3 regions of the Neorhizobium sp. LMR1-1-1.1 genome follow, and region 2 is predicted to be linked to each of the others. Evidence: predicted binding sites of a transcription regulator. Region 2 holds the regulator's gene; each other region holds the start of a gene.
The links. Region 2 encodes PhoB, which activates phosphate uptake and scavenging genes when phosphate is short. Its sites were predicted from a motif close to TGTCATNNANCTGTCAT; they were not measured.

Region 1: MRBLMR1_RS24950 (esterase-like activity of phytase family protein) is a predicted target of PhoB. The motif match lies at 3,376-3,392, and genes of this name have one in related genera.
Region 3: MRBLMR1_RS02465 (YdcH family protein) is a predicted target of PhoB. The motif match lies at 3,112-3,128, and genes of this name have one in related genera.

What each region holds. Positions count from the first base shown of each region.
Region 1 covers NZ_JBEGHE010000047.1:323,621-329,316, forward strand. The annotation lists gene MRBLMR1_RS24940 (autotransporter domain-containing protein) at 449-2,512, shown strand; gene MRBLMR1_RS24945 (inorganic diphosphatase) at 2,664-3,263, shown strand; gene MRBLMR1_RS24950 (esterase-like activity of phytase family protein) at 3,438-5,627, shown strand.
Region 2 covers NZ_JBEGHE010000025.1:408,040-413,735, forward strand. The annotation lists gene pstA (phosphate ABC transporter permease PstA) at 1-124, shown strand, start outside; gene pstB (phosphate ABC transporter ATP-binding protein PstB) at 137-952, shown strand; gene phoU (phosphate signaling complex protein PhoU) at 1,000-1,713, shown strand; gene phoB (phosphate regulon transcriptional regulator PhoB) at 1,743-2,426, shown strand; gene MRBLMR1_RS15170 (PACE efflux transporter) at 2,498-2,932, opposite strand; gene MRBLMR1_RS15175 (GcrA family cell cycle regulator) at 3,132-3,671, opposite strand; gene MRBLMR1_RS15180 (aspartate aminotransferase family protein) at 4,076-5,272, shown strand; gene argF (ornithine carbamoyltransferase) at 5,323-5,696, shown strand, end outside.
Region 3 covers NZ_JBEGHE010000001.1:559,713-565,408, reverse strand. The annotation lists gene MRBLMR1_RS02485 (DUF1648 domain-containing protein) at 1-93, shown strand, start outside; gene MRBLMR1_RS02480 (tetratricopeptide repeat protein) at 90-1,169, opposite strand; gene MRBLMR1_RS02475 (thiamine phosphate synthase) at 1,177-1,830, opposite strand; gene MRBLMR1_RS02470 (sulfite exporter TauE/SafE family protein) at 1,959-2,726, shown strand; gene MRBLMR1_RS02465 (YdcH family protein) at 2,876-3,052, opposite strand; gene MRBLMR1_RS02460 (YdcH family protein) at 3,282-3,485, shown strand; gene purE (5-(carboxyamino)imidazole ribonucleotide mutase) at 3,496-3,990, shown strand; gene MRBLMR1_RS02450 (5-(carboxyamino)imidazole ribonucleotide synthase) at 3,987-5,066, shown strand; gene ykgO (type B 50S ribosomal protein L36) at 5,196-5,321, shown strand; gene MRBLMR1_RS02440 (tetratricopeptide repeat protein) at 5,414-5,696, shown strand, end outside.

The DNA.
Region 1 (5,696 bases), on a different contig from region 2:
CTGCCATGGTCTTAAAACCCCGGATAACTTCCGGGGTTTTTTGTTGCATAACACATCATCTCCACTCCCGGTGGATGCTGCGGACTTGCAACAATTAACGGTTATTGGGCAGTGGTGCCGCCCGGCAACAGTGCTTCCGCTTTGTTGTCATTTGTCAGAGAAACGCCGGCCGGTAGATTTCGAACTACTTGTCAGATCGAGTGCATCACGGCCAATTCGTCAGTGGGGGCACAAGCGATTCTTAATTTAGAAATATGATTAGTTCTTATTTTTATGAGGCATTTCATATCTCGGCGTCGCTGACGGCATCCGTCTTAAACGATCAGCGAGTCATCCAGAAATGTTTCTTAAATCAAAGACCCTTTGTCTTCTTGCGAGTTCTGCTCTCTCGGCTATGGTCAGTGTTGCTTCCGTTGCACATGCTGCCTCCGGACCCGAAGTTATCGGTTTGAGCAGTAATGGTTCGGTCGTACTCAAAACTGATTACGACCAGAATGCCGGGACCTACACCTATTCACTTATATCGACAGCAACCGGCGACATTCAGTCAATCACGCCACCGTCCGGCGTCACCTATCTCAATTTGAGTGGTTTGAGCGCCGACGGTAAGACCGTGACGGGCTACTATTCTGATGCCGTGACCGGTCGCAAGACATCCTTCGTATGGACTGCAGCGAATGGTTTCGTCGACTTGGGTGTAGTTGACACTGACACCACCGGTAGCTTTGCTCAGTCTGTAAGTGGCGACGGAACCGCCGTTGCGGGATACGTAAGCGTCATGAGCTTCATGGCCGAAGCTTTTTACTGGACATATTCTGAGGGAATGATCGGTCTAGGCACGCTTGGTGGGCGGGATTCGTACGCATACGCTGTGAGCACCGACGGGAAAACTGTTGTCGGCGAGGCCGACACACTAGACGGAAATTATCACGCATTTCGATGGACTGTAGACAGCGGCACGATGGAGAACATCGATACGCTTTATGACAACTCCAGCGCTGACTTTGTCAGCGACGACGGATCGGTGGTCGCCGGATCTGGATATACATCCTCGTCGTCGCCATACCACGTATTCCGATGGACTAAAGAGACCGAGATGGTCGACATCGGAAGCTTGGGCGGTTCTTACACGTTCCTGAACGCAATGAGCGGCGATGGCAATGTTCTGGTCGGCAGTTCCTACCTGACCGGCGACACGTCGTCTCACGCCTACCGGTATGTCGGGTCAACAGACGTGATGACCGATCTCGGAACTCTCGGTGGCACTTCATCCACGGCGAGTGCGGTTAATGCCGACGGCGGCGTCGTGGTCGGATCGGCAACAGACGCCCAGTCCACGAGCCACGGCTTTCGTTGGACGCAGGCGACCGGCATGGTGACTGTCGAAGACTGGCTGGCAGCCGAAGGTGCCACCATCGGCGATGCTATGACGCAAACCGCCGATCTCGTATCGGCTGACGGCAATGTCATCATCGGCGAGACCACTACCGGCTCCACCTATATCGCGCGTGTCATCGAAAGCCAGGGCGAGGAAGGCGGCAACGAATGCAACGCTGACGTCTGCGAAGGCGGAAGCGGTATCATCGATACCGCCGAGTTTTTCCCGACTGTCGCGATGGCCAACAACGTCATCGTTCAGAGCGGTGTCAACAGTGCCGACACAATCATGTTCGGTGCGCAGGGAGCGCCGATGCGCAATCTGCTGACCGCCGGCCAGAGATCCGTCTGGGGCACGATCGATGGCGGTTATGACAACAGCGATCACGCCGATGGCGGCCTGGCTCTTGGCGAATTCGGCTTCGGTTACGGTATTGCCGATGGTGTGACGGCGCGCTTCGCGGCAGGTGGTACTTATACCGATCAGGATCTCGATGCCGGCGGTGATGTGCGCCAGCGCGGTTTCTATCTCTCCCCGGAAGTCTCCGCCGATCTCGGCAAGAACGTTTACGTGACGGTCGGTGGTTACTGGGGACGTAGCAGCATCGATAGCCATCGCGGTTATCTGAGCGGTGCAGTGACCGACTATTCCGAAGGTGACACCAATGCCGAAACCTGGGGCGCCAAGATCCGCTTCGACTGGCTGAATGCGGTGACGATCGACAACACGGCTGTCACCCCCTATGTCGGCCTTTCCTATGCGCATACCAAGGTTGACGCCTATACGGAAACCGGCGGCTCCTTCCCGGTCGAATTCGACGGCAGCAGCGATCATTCGACGATCGCCCGTCTCGGTGCCGATTTCGTTCGTCCGCTGAACGACACTGTCCGTCTGCTGGCCAAGGCCGAGCTTGACTACCAGTTCGAAAACCGCTCGACGGCTACGAGCGGCACGTTGACCGGGATCAGCGACTTCAGTCTCGAAGGTCAGGATCTGCAGCAGTTCTGGGCTCGTGGCGGTCTCGGCGCCGAATTTGATCTCGGCAAGGGGGTCGCTTCCTTCATGGTCAACGCCACGACGAAGGGGCAGGACCCGACCGTCTGGCTGCGCAGCAACTATACGGTCAAGTTCTGAGCCGATTTTTTAAGGAATACTCGCGATGGACGAGGCCCGGTTTATGCCGGGCCTTTTCAGTATGAGAGGTAAACTTTGTAGACGGGAATCTGTCACGGCGTTGTCACAGAGCTCGCTTAGGTGGGACGTCTCATCATGAAAAGGGCCTGCCATGAAATTGCTTCTGACTGCCGCCGCGTTTCTCGTTACCGCGGGCGTAGCTTCTGCCGAATACGTTTCCTATCTCGACTATCCGCAGAAAACCGATGACGGCAAGGAATTCGCCGTCGCCATCGAGATCCCGCAGGGCAGCTTCACCAAATACGAGATCGACGCCAAGACCGGCCATGTCGTGGTTGACCGCTACCAGTCCATGCCGGTCGTTTATCCGGGCAACTACGGCTCGATCACCTCTTCGCTCGGTGGCGACAACGATCCGCTCGACGCCATCGTCTACACCCGCGAGCCAGTCGTTCCGGGCGCCATCATCAAGGTTCGCCCGATCGGTGTTCTGAAGATGATCGATGGCGGCGAGGTCGATGACAAGATTGTTGCCGTACCGACCAGCAAGATCGACCCGACCTACGATAACATCAAGGAAATCACCGATCTGCCGCAGATCGAGCAGGAACGCCTTCAGGCTTTCTTCCGCGTCTACAAACAGCTTCCGGCTGGCCGCAAGGCTGTCGAGCTTAACGGCTTTGACAACGCTGCGCATGCTGAGGGTGAGGTTTCGGAAGCCATCAAGGCTTACAACGCCAAGAAGAAGTGATCTGCTCCACTTCCGATTACGCAATAGAAAAGGTCGGGCTTGCCCGGCCTTTTCTATTGCGATGAATGCTGCGGGCTCAATCAGCCGATAATACAACTCATGATGATGAAATTGTCATTGTCGTGTCATGCGGCTGGCCCAAAAGCCCACCTGTGGTTTCACGGAGGGCTTCCCATGACATTCTCGACACGCGCCGCCTTGACGGCAATCCTTCTTGCCTCGGTGGCAGCTCCCGCCAGCGCCGAGCAGGTCTTTAACCGTATCGCTTCTTTCCCGGTCGCCGCCAACCTGCCTAAGGGCGAGGACAAGGCGACATCGTCGGAAATCATCACCGCGACTGCGGATGGCAACACACTGATCTATTCCGACGCGCCGGGAGGCACGATCGGCTTCATCGACATCACCGACGCCAAGGCCCCGAAGGCAGGTGGATCCATCGCCATAGATGGCGAACCGAACTCGGTTGCTGCAGCCGGTCCGAAGGCACTCATCACCATCGACAAGACCGAAGACTTGACGAAGCCGGCCGGCCAACTGGGTGTCATCGATATTGCTTCGAAAAAACTTGAAACAACCTGCGATCTAGGCGGCCAGCCGGATTCTGTCGTCGTGGCGCCGGATGGCACATTTGCCGCCATCGCCATCGAAAACCAGCGTGACGAAGACCTGAATGACGGCGCCCTGCCGCAACTTCCGGCAGGCGAACTTCTGATCGTCTCGTTGAAAAACGGAGTTCCTGCCTGCGATAGCATCAAGCGCGTCGACGTGACCGGACTTGCAACAGTCGCCCCGGAAGATCCGGAGCCGGAATTCGTCAACATCAACGCCAATGGCGAGATCGCCCTGACGTTGCAGGAAAACAACCACGTCATCATCATCGATAGCAAGACCGCCAAGGTTACCAGCCACTTCACCGCCGGCAGGGTCGATCTCGAAGGCGTCGATGCCAAGACCGATGGTTCGCTGAATTTTTCGGGCAAGTTGACCGCTGTTCCGCGCGAGCCTGACGCCGTCAAGTGGCTCGGCACTGATCGCCTCGTCATCGCCAATGAAGGCGATTACAAGGGCGGTTCGCGCGGCTTCACCATCTTCGACCGTACCGGGAAGGTTCTCTACGATGCGGGCATGACGCTCGAGCACGAGATTGCCCGCCACGGTCATTTCCCGGAAAAGCGCGCCAAGAACAAGGGCATCGAGCCGGAAGGCATGGAAGCCGCGATCTTCAATGGCCGGCAGTATTTCTTCGTGCTCTCGGAGCGCGGTTCGATGATTGCGGTCTACAAGGATACCGGTGGCGAGCCGGAGCTCGTGCAGCTTCTGCCGTCGGGCGTATCGCCTGAAGGCGCTGTCGCCATTCCGGGCCGCAACCTGCTTGCATCCGCAAATGAAGCCGATCTCGGCGAAGACGGAGGTCCCCGCTCGCATGTGATGATCTATGAGCTTGCCGAAGGCAAGAAGGCCTATCCGACCATCGTTTCCAAGGATGTCGATGGGAAGCTGATCGGTTGGGGCGCGCTGTCGGGTCTCGTTGGTGACGCCGAGAAGGACGGCATCCTCTATGCGGTGAACGATTCCGTTTATGCCATGCAGCCGTCGATCTTCACCATCGACACGACAAGCAAGCCGGCCGAGATCACCAATGTCGTCCGCATCACCCGCAACGGCCAGCCGGCGCAGAAGCTCGATATCGAAGGCATCGCACTCGATGGCAAGGGCGGCTTCTGGCTGGCATCGGAAGGCGATAGCGACAAGCTGGTCGGTCACGGTATCTACAACGTCAATGCCAAGGGCGAGATCAAGGCCGAGATCGGCCTGCCTGCCGAACTTCTGGCCGGCGAAAGCCGTTACGGTCTCGAAGGCGTCACCACGACCGGTTCCGGTGACGACCTGACGCTCTGGATGGCAATCCAGCGCGAATGGAAGGATGATCCCAAGGGCCAGGTGAAGCTTCTTTCCTACAAGCCGAAGTCGAAGGAATGGGCAGCCGTCCGTTATCCGCTCGAAAAGGCTGAAAAGGGCTGGGTCGGTCTCTCGGAAATCACCGCCAATGGCGACCATCTCTATATCGTCGAACGCGACAACTTGATCGGCGACGCCGCCAAGCTGAAGAAGCTCTACCGCGTTTCGCTCAAGGACATGAAGCCTGCCAAGATCGGCGGTGAACTGCAGCTCGTTGCCAAGGAAGAGGTCCATGACTTCCTTCCGGACCTGAAGAACGCCACCAACGGCTACGTTCTCGACAAGCTGGAAGGCTTTGCCTTCGACAAGTCCGGCAAGGCCTTCATGGTCACCGACAATGACGGCGTTGACGACTCATCCGGCGAGACCCTGTTCCTGCCGGTCACCCTCAAGGTCACCAACTGACGGATCTCCATCTTCAACAGGAAAAGGCCGGGTGTTTGCGCACCCGGCCTTTTTTCTTGGGGCCTGCTA
Region 2 (5,696 bases):
AAACGAGGCGGAACGCGCCTTCGTCGAAAGAACTTCGGGAGCGATCATTATCCTGCTCCTGTTCCTCGTGGTCATGAATGTTGGTGCAATTCTGTTGCGTCGGCGCTTCGAACGCCGTTGGTAGGAGATCGACACAATGAATATGTTGTCAGAAGCAGCAGTTGAGAAGGCGCTGGACAAGAAGATGAATGAAGTCGCGTACAAGATGATTGGCAAGGACGTATCAGTCTATTACGGCGAGAAGCGCGCGCTTTTCGACGTGAACCTGAATGTCCGCGAAAACACGGTGACGGCGCTGATCGGCCCCTCGGGTTGCGGCAAGTCGACCTTCCTGCGCACGCTCAACCGCATGAACGACACGATCGAGGGCTGCCGCGTCACCGGCAAGATCACCCTTGATGAAGATGATATCTACGACAAGGAAATCGACGTCGTGGAACTTCGCGCCCGCGTCGGCATGGTGTTCCAGAAGCCGAACCCGTTCCCCAAGTCGATCTACGAAAACATCGCCTATGGCCCGCGCATCCACGGTCTTGCCCGCAACAAGGCGGATATGGACCAGATCGTCGAGGCAAGCCTTCAGCGCGCCGGCCTCTGGGCGGAAGTCAAGGATCGCCTGCATGAAGGCGGCACCGGCCTGTCCGGTGGTCAGCAGCAGCGTCTCTGCATCGCCCGTGCGGTTGCAGTTTCGCCGGAAGTCATCTTGATGGACGAACCCTGCTCGGCGCTCGACCCGATCGCCACCGCAAAGGTCGAGGAACTGATCCACGAACTGCGCGCCAACTATACGATCGTTATCGTCACCCACTCGATGCAGCAGGCCGCCCGCGTATCCCAGCGTACCGCCATGTTCCACCTCGGCCAGCTGGTCGAAGAGAATGACACGGACAAGATGTTCACCAATCCGGATGACCAGCGCACCCAGGATTACATCATGGGCCGCTTCGGCTGATTGGCCGTTGCCTGTTGCCCGCTGCTACGGATTTTGAGGACAAAGAGATGGTATCAAGTCATATCCTGTCGGCCTACGACGAAGAACTGAAGTATCTGCGCCGCCGCATCTCGGAAATGGGTGGCCTTGCAGAACAGATGTGCGGCGATGCCGTGCGCGCTCTGGTCAATGGTGACTCTGCCCTGGCCCAGAAAGTTATCTCCGACGACGTGATCCTGGATCACGCCGAGCGCGAGATCCAGGACAAGGCGATCGTCACCATCGCCAAGCGTCAGCCGATGGCTGCCGACCTGCGCGAAATCATCGGGACGCTGCGCATCGCAGCCGACCTGGAACGCGTCGGCGATCTCGGCAAGAACACCGCCAAGCGCGTCATTGCGGTTCAGGGCCATGGCGTTCCCCGCAAACTCGCCCGCGGTCTGGAACACCTCTCCGATCTCGCTGCCGTTCAATTGAAGGAAGTGCTGGACGTCTATGCCAGCCGTTCTGCCGAAAAGGCCGAAGCGATCCGCCTGCGCGATGAAGAAATCGACGCCATGTACACATCGCTCTTCCGCGAACTCTTGACCTACATGATGGAAGATCCGCGCAACATCACCACCTGCACGCATCTTCTGTTCTGCGCCAAGAACATCGAGCGTATCGGTGACCACGCGACCAACATCGCGGAAACCATCTACTACATGACGACGGGTGCTGTGCCGGAAGGCGAGCGTCCCAAGGACGATACGGCGAACACCGTCGGCGCGATTGCTGACTGATTTTGCCTGTCTGATGGAGTGTATCTAGTATGCAGCCGAGAATTGCGGTCGTGGAAGACGAGGAGGCGCTCAGCGTCCTCCTCCGTTATAATCTCGAAGCCGAAGGCTACGAGGTCGAAACCATTCTGAGAGGTGATGAGGCCGAAATCAGGCTTCAGGAGCGTGCTCCGGATCTTCTGGTTCTCGACTGGATGCTGCCCGGCGTTTCCGGCATCGAATTGTGCCGGCGCCTGCGCATGCGGCCAGAGACTGAGCGCCTGCCGATCATCATGCTGACAGCGCGCGGCGAGGAAAGCGAACGTGTTCGCGGTCTGGCGACCGGTGCCGACGACTATGTCGTCAAGCCCTTCTCTACGCCGGAACTGATGGCGCGCGTCAAGGCGATGCTTCGCCGTGCCAAGCCGGAGGTTCTCTCCAGCGTCCTGAAATGCGGTGATATCGAACTGGATCGCGAGACCCATCGCGTTCACCGCAAGAGCCGTGAAGTGCGCCTTGGCCCGACCGAATTCCGTCTCCTGGAATTCCTCATGGTCTCGCCCGGCCGCGTCTTCTCGCGCTCCCAGCTTCTCGATGGCGTCTGGGGCCACGATATCTATGTCGACGAACGCACCGTCGACGTGCATGTCGGCCGCCTGCGCAAGGCGCTGAACTTCTCCAACATGCAGGATGTCATCCGCACCGTTCGCGGTGCCGGCTATTCGATGGAATCCTGATCTGCAGGATTAAGATCTGGAATGCAGGTTTCTAAGCCCGAGTGCGGTCATCCGCCTCGGGCTGAAGCATTTCAGGCCTTGCCTTCTTCCTGCCACTCAGGCAGCGGAAAGATCCGGTCGTAGGCCAGATTGAAGAAGAACGCATAGACTAGGTAGAACAGGGCGAACGAGATATCCATCACCAGAGCTTGCATCAGGCTCACGCCCAGATACCAAGCGATGAACGGCATGAGCACGATCAGCAGTCCGAGTTCGAACAGCACGGCATGTGCAACGCGCAGCGCCATGGTTTTCTGCGTACCGCCGCGATACGTCTGCATCAGGTGGTCGAAGCCGAGATTGTAGAGATAGTTCCAGCCGGTCGCCAGCGTTGCCGAAACGATCCCGACGACACCGATATGTTCGACCGGTATGCCGAAGACGAAAGAGGCGAGCGGTGTGAAAATCGCAAGCCCGATGATTTCGAAGCTGATTGCGTGACGAATACGGTCGCGTGTCGTGCGCATTTTATACCCCATTGGGTTATCCGGGTCGTCCCGGCATCAATGCCCATTCTGGGGGAGGTCGTCCTCACGCCTTTTCAGATAGGTGTTTGTGGCGCAGGAGGCAAGGCGCAGGCGGGCAAGGCTGCCTTGCAGAACCCGCAGCACGGCAAACAAAAAAGCGGGCCGAAGCCCGCTTGATCGTTGTTTATGGTGCCGAACTTTACGCCCGTGCAGCGCTCGGACGGCGGCGCTCGTTGACCGGCTGGTAGGCGAGCTTCGCATGGTAGGTGCAGTAAGGCGAATTATCCGGGGACTCACAGCCACAGAAGTGGAAATCGTCCGTCAGCGGATCGCCGACGGGCCACTTGCAGGTGCGTTCGGTCAATTCGGTCAGCGCCAGCTTGCGGGAAATCGGCAGGACAACGTTGGAAGCGGGACGGTAGACCAGTTCCTGCGAAGCCTCGAACTCGACCTCTTCCTTGAGCGCGGTTGCGCCGACCGGACGGGCGACCGGGCGTGCTGCCGGACGGGTGGCGAATGTCTGCTGGGGACGGGAAGTAGTTGCTGCTGGGCGCTTTGCCGTACGGTTCGTCGCGATTGTGCCGCCCGCCTTTGCGCGGCCCGGCAGGTTGAGGCGATGGACCTTGCCGATCACGGCATTGCGGCTTACGCCTCCAAGTTGTGCGGCGATCTGGCTGGCGCTCAAGCCTTCCGACCACAACCTTTTCAGTTTTTCAACGCGCTCGTCCGTCCAGTTCATGCCCGTTCTCCGCCTTTGAACGTTGGTGGCATGCAGAATCCCTCACCAATGTCGCGCGATACATCTCGCAACAGGCACTATATCTATGCTTTTGGTGACTAGTTCCGCCGCATGCAGTCTAGTAATTGATCTTTAACCTAGAGGTCCGCAGACTCCGTGACAAGAGTCCCCGGAATCGCCACGAATCGATTTCCCGGTTTTCCCCAACTTGCTTTCCGGGAGAGTCATTTTTGTCACAGCTGTCGGCAGGGTTGCGTCCTTGCAGCAAAATGCCTTGAAACCCCAGATTTCCGTGAGTTTTGTTGACATCACATGGATGAGTGGCGATAGTGCCGCGGCCGCCCCGAGGGCGGCATTTTGATTTTTTGAATATCCGCAATCGGATGCATTAGGAGTGAGCCGCCATGGCTGAATCTGCGCTTTTCGACACCTTTGCCCGGGCCCCGCTGCGCTTTGAGCGTGGCGAAGGCGTTTGGCTTGTGACGGAAAGCGGCGAGCGATATCTCGACTTCGGTGCGGGTGTCGCTGTCACGTCCTGCGGCCATGCCAATCCGCATCTGGTCGAAGCGCTGAAATCGCAGGCCGAGAAGGTCTGGCATCTGTCCAATCTTTATGAAATCCCGGAGCAGGAGCGCTTGGCGCGCCGTCTGGTCGACGCAACCTTTGCGGACAAGGCCTTCTTCACCAATTCGGGTGCGGAAGCGCTGGAATGCGCAATCAAGACGGCCCGCCGTTATCACTATTCCAAGGGGCACCCGGAAAAGTTCCATATCATCACCTTTGAAGGTGCCTTCCACGGCCGGACGATCGCAACGATCGCAGCCGGCGGCCAGGAAAAATATATGGAAGGCTTCGGCCCCAAGGCTCAGGGTTTTGATCAGGTGCCCTTCGGTGATCTCGATGCGCTGAACGCTGCGATCAACGAGAACACCGGCGCTCTGTTGATCGAGCCGATCCAGGGCGAGGGCGGTGTGCGTCCGGTTCCGAAGGAATTCATGCGCGAGCTGCGCCGCATCTGCGACGAAAAGGGTCTTCTTTTGATCCTCGACGAAGTTCAGACCGGCGTCGGCCGTACCGGCAAGCTCTTTGCCCATGAATGGGCCGGCATCACCCCGGACATCATGGCGATCGCCAAGGGTATTGGCGGCGGCTTCCCGTTCGGCGCATGCCTTGCAACGGCAGAAGCCGCATCCGGCATGAAGCCCGGCATCCACGGCACCACCTATGGCGGCAACCCGCTAGCTATGGCCTGTGGCAATGCGGTGCTTGATATCGTGCTCGCCGACGGTTTCCTGGAAAACGTTCGCGATGTTGCACTCGTCTTCCGTCAGGGCCTTGCAGCGCTCAAGGATCGTTTCCCGACCGTGATCGAGGATATTCGCGGCGAGGGCCTGTTGCTCGGTATCAAGGCAAAGGTGCCGGCCGGCGACCTGATCTCCGGAATGCGCGATCAGCATATGCTGGCCGTCATGGCAGGCGATAACGTCGTCCGCATTCTGCCTCCGCTTGTCGTCACCGCCGAGGAAGCGCGCGAAGGTCTTCGCCGTATCGAGCGTGCTGCCGAAACGCTGTCGGCTGAACAGCTGAAGAAATCCGCTTAAGAATACGTAGAGAGGGCGCCTTCCGGTTCCCTCCGTTAGGGAACAAGGTAATGGCATCTCCCAAGCATTTTCTCGATCTTTCCGCTGTGTCGGCGGGTGACCTGCGCTCCATCCTCGATGATGCAAAGGTGCGAAAGCAGGCAACCAAGGCTGGCACAGCTGACAAGCCGCTGGCCGGCAAGATGCTGGCCATGATTTTCGAGAAGCCGTCGACCCGCACTCGCGTTTCCTTCGATGTCGGCATGCGTCAGCTTGGCGGTGAGACGCTGTTCCTGTCGGGTACCGAGATGCAGCTCGGCCGCGCCGAGACGATCGGCGACACCGCCAAGGTTCTGTCGCGTTATGTCGACGCGATCATGATCCGCACCACCGATCACAAGCGCCTTCTGGAGCTGGCCGAACATGCCACCGTGCCGGTCATCAA
Region 3 (5,696 bases), on a different contig from region 2:
GCCATCTGGTTGTTTGTTATTCTGGCGCTGGCCGTAGCCCACGGCTTCATCATCCGCGGCGCGCTCTTTGCATTGCAGGCGCTACAGGGCTAATTCCGCCGGAACTTGTTGGCCGCATCGATCGCCTGTTTCTGCTGATCTTCGTTAATGCCGAGATAGAAATCCTCAAGCCCGGCATCCTGCAGGCCGGCGCGCCGGGAGAGCACGTACCACTTGGCGGCTTCCACGGGGTTGGGTCGCGTGCCGAGCGCATTGATATAGAGATAGGCAAGCTTGTTTTGGGCGACCACATTGCCGCGCATCGCGGCAATCCTCAACCACTCGAACCCCTTGTCGTAGTCACGCTCGCCGCCGACGCCGTTTACATACCAGATGCCCATGTCCAACTGGGCGGTGTCATAGCCTGCCTTGGCGGAACGCAGCATCCAGTCACGCGCCTGTGCCTTTTTGGTCGGTGAAACTTCGCGAAGCGCCATGTAGAGCTGGGCCACGGCATATTGCGCATCGGCTACGCCCTGGCTGGCGGATTTTTCATAGAACGGCAGTGCCAGTTGCATTCCCTTTTCGCCGGGATTGTCGGAAATCAGGATTTGGCCCCAGTTGAACTGAGCCGCCGAATTACCGGCTTCCGCCGCGCGACGCATGAAATCATCGGCCTTCTTTTTGTCGGCCGGAAAATCGCGTCCCGTCATCAACAGCAGCGCATACTGGAACATTGCTGCGGCATCGCCTCCTTCGGCGGCCTGACCATACCAGAAGGCAGCGCCCTTGGGGTCGCGCGCGATCCCCTGCCCCTTCGTCATCATCTCTGCAACCAATGTCTGCGCCGCTGCATCGCCCTGCTGCGCCCGTTCAAGCGCAAGCTTCATAGCCTCGACATACATGCCACGCTGATAGGCGCCATAAGCCTCATCGACCTTGCCGCTATAAGTTTTCTCCTCAGGTGGCGCTGGCAATGCAGCACCCATTCGCCTGTAAAGCTCGACGCCGCCGGACGGCACCAAGCCATCAGGCTGCTGCTGCCGCTCCATCTTGCCTGCGTCCGGCCCGACCGGCCGGGTCACCGCCTGATTGGACTGGGCATACACAGATGTGACCGCAGCCACAGAAACGAGCAGTGCAGTGAAGATTTTGACCGGATTGCGATACAGTTTTTTCGTCGATGGCATGCGACCATCAACCCTCAAACCGTGGCGCTTTTTCGTCCAGCAACGCATTGGCCTTGGCAACGGCTGCAGCGGGGCCATCACCACTGGCAAAAACGGCATCGCGCAACGCCACGAATTCGGCTCCGCTCTCGGCGACGGCGACCACCGATTCGGCATCGTTGCCGCCCATAGTGATGCAGGGGATCTCGATCATCGACGCCCACCACTCAGCAAGCGCAACGTTCTTCGGATGAGCTTCCGGCTTGATGTCGCCATCGAAACGGCCGAAGAAAATATAGTCCGGCCTCAATTCGCCGATCTCGAGCGCAGTATGCCGTTCCGCCGCACCGCCGGCTCCGACGATCATCTTCGGCGTGAACTTCTCGATCGCCTCACCCAGTTCCTCGAGCGAACCCGACATGTGAAGACCATCGGCCTTGGCGCGACCGGCAACCCGGCTGTCACCGGAAATGATGGCGGCGGCTCCGGCATTCTGGATGATCTGCACCACCACTTCCGCCCGCTTCTGGAATGCCTGATCGTCCAGCCCGTATTGCGGCAGGATGACCGATGCGACATCGCCACCCGACATGGCCTCCGTTAGAAGTCTGGCCTGGTGATCGGCGTCGGCATCATCCGGTACGATCAGCACGATGCGGCAGCGGTTGTCCGGTTCTGTCATGTTCTTATCCGATCATTCTCGCCTTGAAGCGAAGACGTACCGCTTCAGCACGTTCCGCTCTGGTTTTATTCGGACAATTCGATAGACCGGACGGATTGCAGGATCAACACCCTCGACAGTAACCGCCGATGATAGATATCCCCAACCTGTCGTTCTTCCTCGCCGCAATTCCGGCAGTCATGCTTGTCGGTCTGTCGAAAGGCGGCATCGGCGGCGCGATCGGCCTGATGGGAGTACCGATCATGTCGCTTGCGGTCGAGCCGGTCCAGGCGGCTGCGATTTTTCTGCCGATCCTCATTCTGATGGATGCTGTCGCGCTCTGGTCCTGGCGCAAATACAATGATCCGAAAACACTGCTGATGATTATGCCCGGCGGTGTGATCGGCATCGCCCTCGGTTGGGCGACGTCGGCCTATGTCTCCGACGATGCGCTGAAAGTGGTGATCGCTTCCGCGACCATTCTGTTCGCCGCCCGCTATTTCTGGCAGGTCTATGGGCGCCGGGGCGAAATCGTGGCTCCTCTCCCGCACCGCCCGGTGGCCGCAACATTCTGGGGATCGCTGTCCGGTTATGCCAGCTTCGTCGCCCACGCCGGTGGCCCGCCATTCCAGATTTATGTCCTGCCGATGCAGCTTGACCCGAAAAACTACACCGGCGCGAGCATCCGCTTCTTCGCCATCGTCAATGCGGTGAAGGTGATACCCTATTTCTTTCTGGGTGCGTTGGATACGCAGAACCTGACCCTGTCGGCAACGCTTCTGCCCGTAGCACTCGTCTCGACAATAATGGGAGCGGCCGTCGTCAAGCATCTCAAGGCCGAAACCTTTTACCCAATGACCTATGGCCTCGCCTTCCTTGCCGGCCTCAAGCTGCTATGGGATGGCCTCCCGTTCTGAACAGGCGCGGATTGGGGATAAAACCAGGCTCCGGAAACAATTCTGGCCGCAGCCCGCATGAACCACGACCAGAACTGAAAATTGGGTTTTGTGCCGCTATCGGATCATATCCAAATCGAGATCCGCGGCTATGGCTCTATTAGCTTGCCTTAGTGGCGTGTAGACGCCTTGAGGCGCTGCATTTGGTCTTTGATACGCAGCTTACGACGCTTCAGATCGGCGATTTCCCGATCGTCAGATGAAGGAGACGAAAGAATCGCCTGGAGCTCCTCCTCGAGATCGCCGTGCTTCTTTTCAAGCGATGCTATATGAGCCTGGATGGTCATGTGGCATGTCCTTCCCTATTGCCTGCTCCGGCCACTCCATCGGCCGAAGCTTCAGGTTTACGACGGAAGTGTGACACGATCTGAGCTGTTTGTCGAAGGTGTTTTCGTGACAAGAGCGCGGCAAATTCGTGACGTTGGCGAACTTCCCGTTAACGCGGTTTGGTGATAGGAGCTTGCGCATTAAGCTGGGCCGGGTCACAAGCCCGGATCGATATGGGGACTTTAAGACATGGCCGATCAGGAACAGGCGGACAACCGGCTGGCGCTGGCAAAGCTCCGGCAGGAGCATGAAGACTACGACGCCGCGATCAACGCCATGATAAAGGTGGGCTGCGATGCGTTGCGCGTGCAGCGCATGAAGAAGAAAAAGCTCGCCATAAAAGACAAGATGACCCAGATCGAAGATCAGATCCTGCCCGACATCATTGCCTAGGAACGCTCAAATGGCCGAGACACCGCCCGTCGCCATCATCATGGGAAGCCAGTCCGACTGGGAGACCATGAAGAACGCCGCCGAAACCCTCGATGCCCTCGAAATCGACTACGAGGCCCGCATTATTTCGGCACACCGGACGCCCGAACGCCTGTTCACTTTCGCCAAGGGCGCGCGTGACGAGGGCTTTCAGGTCATCATCGCCGGTGCCGGCGGCGCTGCCCACCTGCCCGGCATGGCCGCCTCGATGACGCCGCTGCCGGTCTTCGGCGTTCCGGTCCAGTCCAAGGCTCTATCCGGTCAGGACAGCCTTCTGTCGATCGTGCAGATGCCGGCCGGGATACCCGTCGGCACGCTTGCCATTGGCCGCGCCGGTGCGGTCAATGCGGCCCTGCTTGCAGCGGCCGTGCTTGCCCTCTCCGACGAGGACATCGCCTATCGCCTGGACGAATGGCGTGCCCGCCAGAGTGCCGCAGTCGCCGAATACCCGATGGACGAAGCATGAAGGCCCAGACGATCGGGATTATCGGCGGCGGCCAGCTGGGCCGTATGCTTGCAATGGCAGCCGCAAGGCTGAACCTCACCATCATCATTCTGGAACCGCAGGCCGATTGTCCCGCAGCTCAGGTCGCCAACGAGCAGATCACCGCAGCCTATGATGATCCTGCCGCTCTCGCGGAACTGGCCAGACGTTGCGATATCGTCACCTACGAGTTCGAAAACGTGCCGGTCTCCGCCGCACAAGCGCTGGAGCGCTCCGTTCCCGTCTACCCGCCCTCCAAGGCGCTCGAAGTCGCCCAGGACAGGCTGACGGAAAAACGCTTCCTCAACAGCTGCGGCATCGAGACGGCCCGTTTCCATGCGGTCAACAGCCAGCAGGAGCTCGAAGCAGCTTTGGTCGACTTCGGCGGCAAGGGCGTGCTGAAGACCTGTCGCATGGGTTACGACGGCAAGGGCCAGCGCGTTTTCCGCTCGAGCGACGACTCACCCGCAGGCGCGTATGAAGCGCTCGGTTCCGTGCCCCTGATTCTCGAAAGCTTCGTTCCATTCGAGCGCGAGATCTCGATCATCGCCGCCCGTGCCAAGGACGGCACGATTCGGTGCTACGACCCGGCTGAGAATGTCCACCGCAACGGCATACTGCATACGTCGACCCTGCCGGCAAACATACCGGCCGAGACAGCGGCAACCGCCCGTGCTGCGGCCGAAAAGCTGCTCGCAGCGCTCGGTTACGTCGGCGTTATCGGCATGGAATTCTTCGCCATGGCCGACGGCACGCTGATCGCCAACGAGATTGCCCCGCGCGTCCACAATTCCGGTCACTGGACGGAGGCTGCCTGCGTCATCTCGCAGTTCGAGCAGCATATGCGCGCGGTTGCCGGTCTTGGGCTCGGTGACCCGGACAGGCATTCCGATTGCGTGATGACCAACCTGATCGGCGACGACATTCTGACGCTGCCGCAATGGCTGGCAACCAAGGATGTGCTTGTCCATCTTTACGGCAAGACGGAAGCCCGTCCGGGCCGTAAAATGGGCCATGTCACCGAATTGAAAGGCCGGAAAACCTCGTCACAAGGTTGACATGGAGAAAGCCTCGGGTTATCTGCACCCCAACCTGAGGCGCGCCCCTATCTCTAGGGACTAGGCGGCGCGCTTTCGATTGTTAGAGACAAGCGGCTCTATGAGCCCACAGACTGCTGGACCAGTACAATGAAGATCAAGAACTCGCTTAAGGCGCTGAAGGCTCGTCACCGCGACAACCGTCTGGTTCGCCGTAAGGGCCGCATCTACATCATCAACAAGCAGAACCCGCGCTTCAAGGCCCGCCAGGGCTGATTGCTCAGGGCGAATTTTTCGCCTGCAATCAAATTGTCGATAGCGCGACAATTCGGCTTTGACCTTCGGCGCATCCGGATTAACTTATCCGGATGCGCTATTTGCTTCTGAGCACCCCTATTCTGGCCTTGGCCGTTTTCGTCCCTGTCGCTCATGCACAGGCGCCTCAAGCCGCCCCTCCTGCACAAGCCGTTCCGCAACCAACCGCCCCCGCAGTAGAATCAGCCGCAGCCGCAAAACCGCTCGACACATTGTTCGAGGCGCTGAAACGCGAACGCGATCCTGAAAAGGCCAAGGGCATCGCCAGCCAGGTCATTGCCGAGATGAACGATTCCGGCAGCGCCACGGTCAACCTTCTGATGCAGTGGTCCGAAG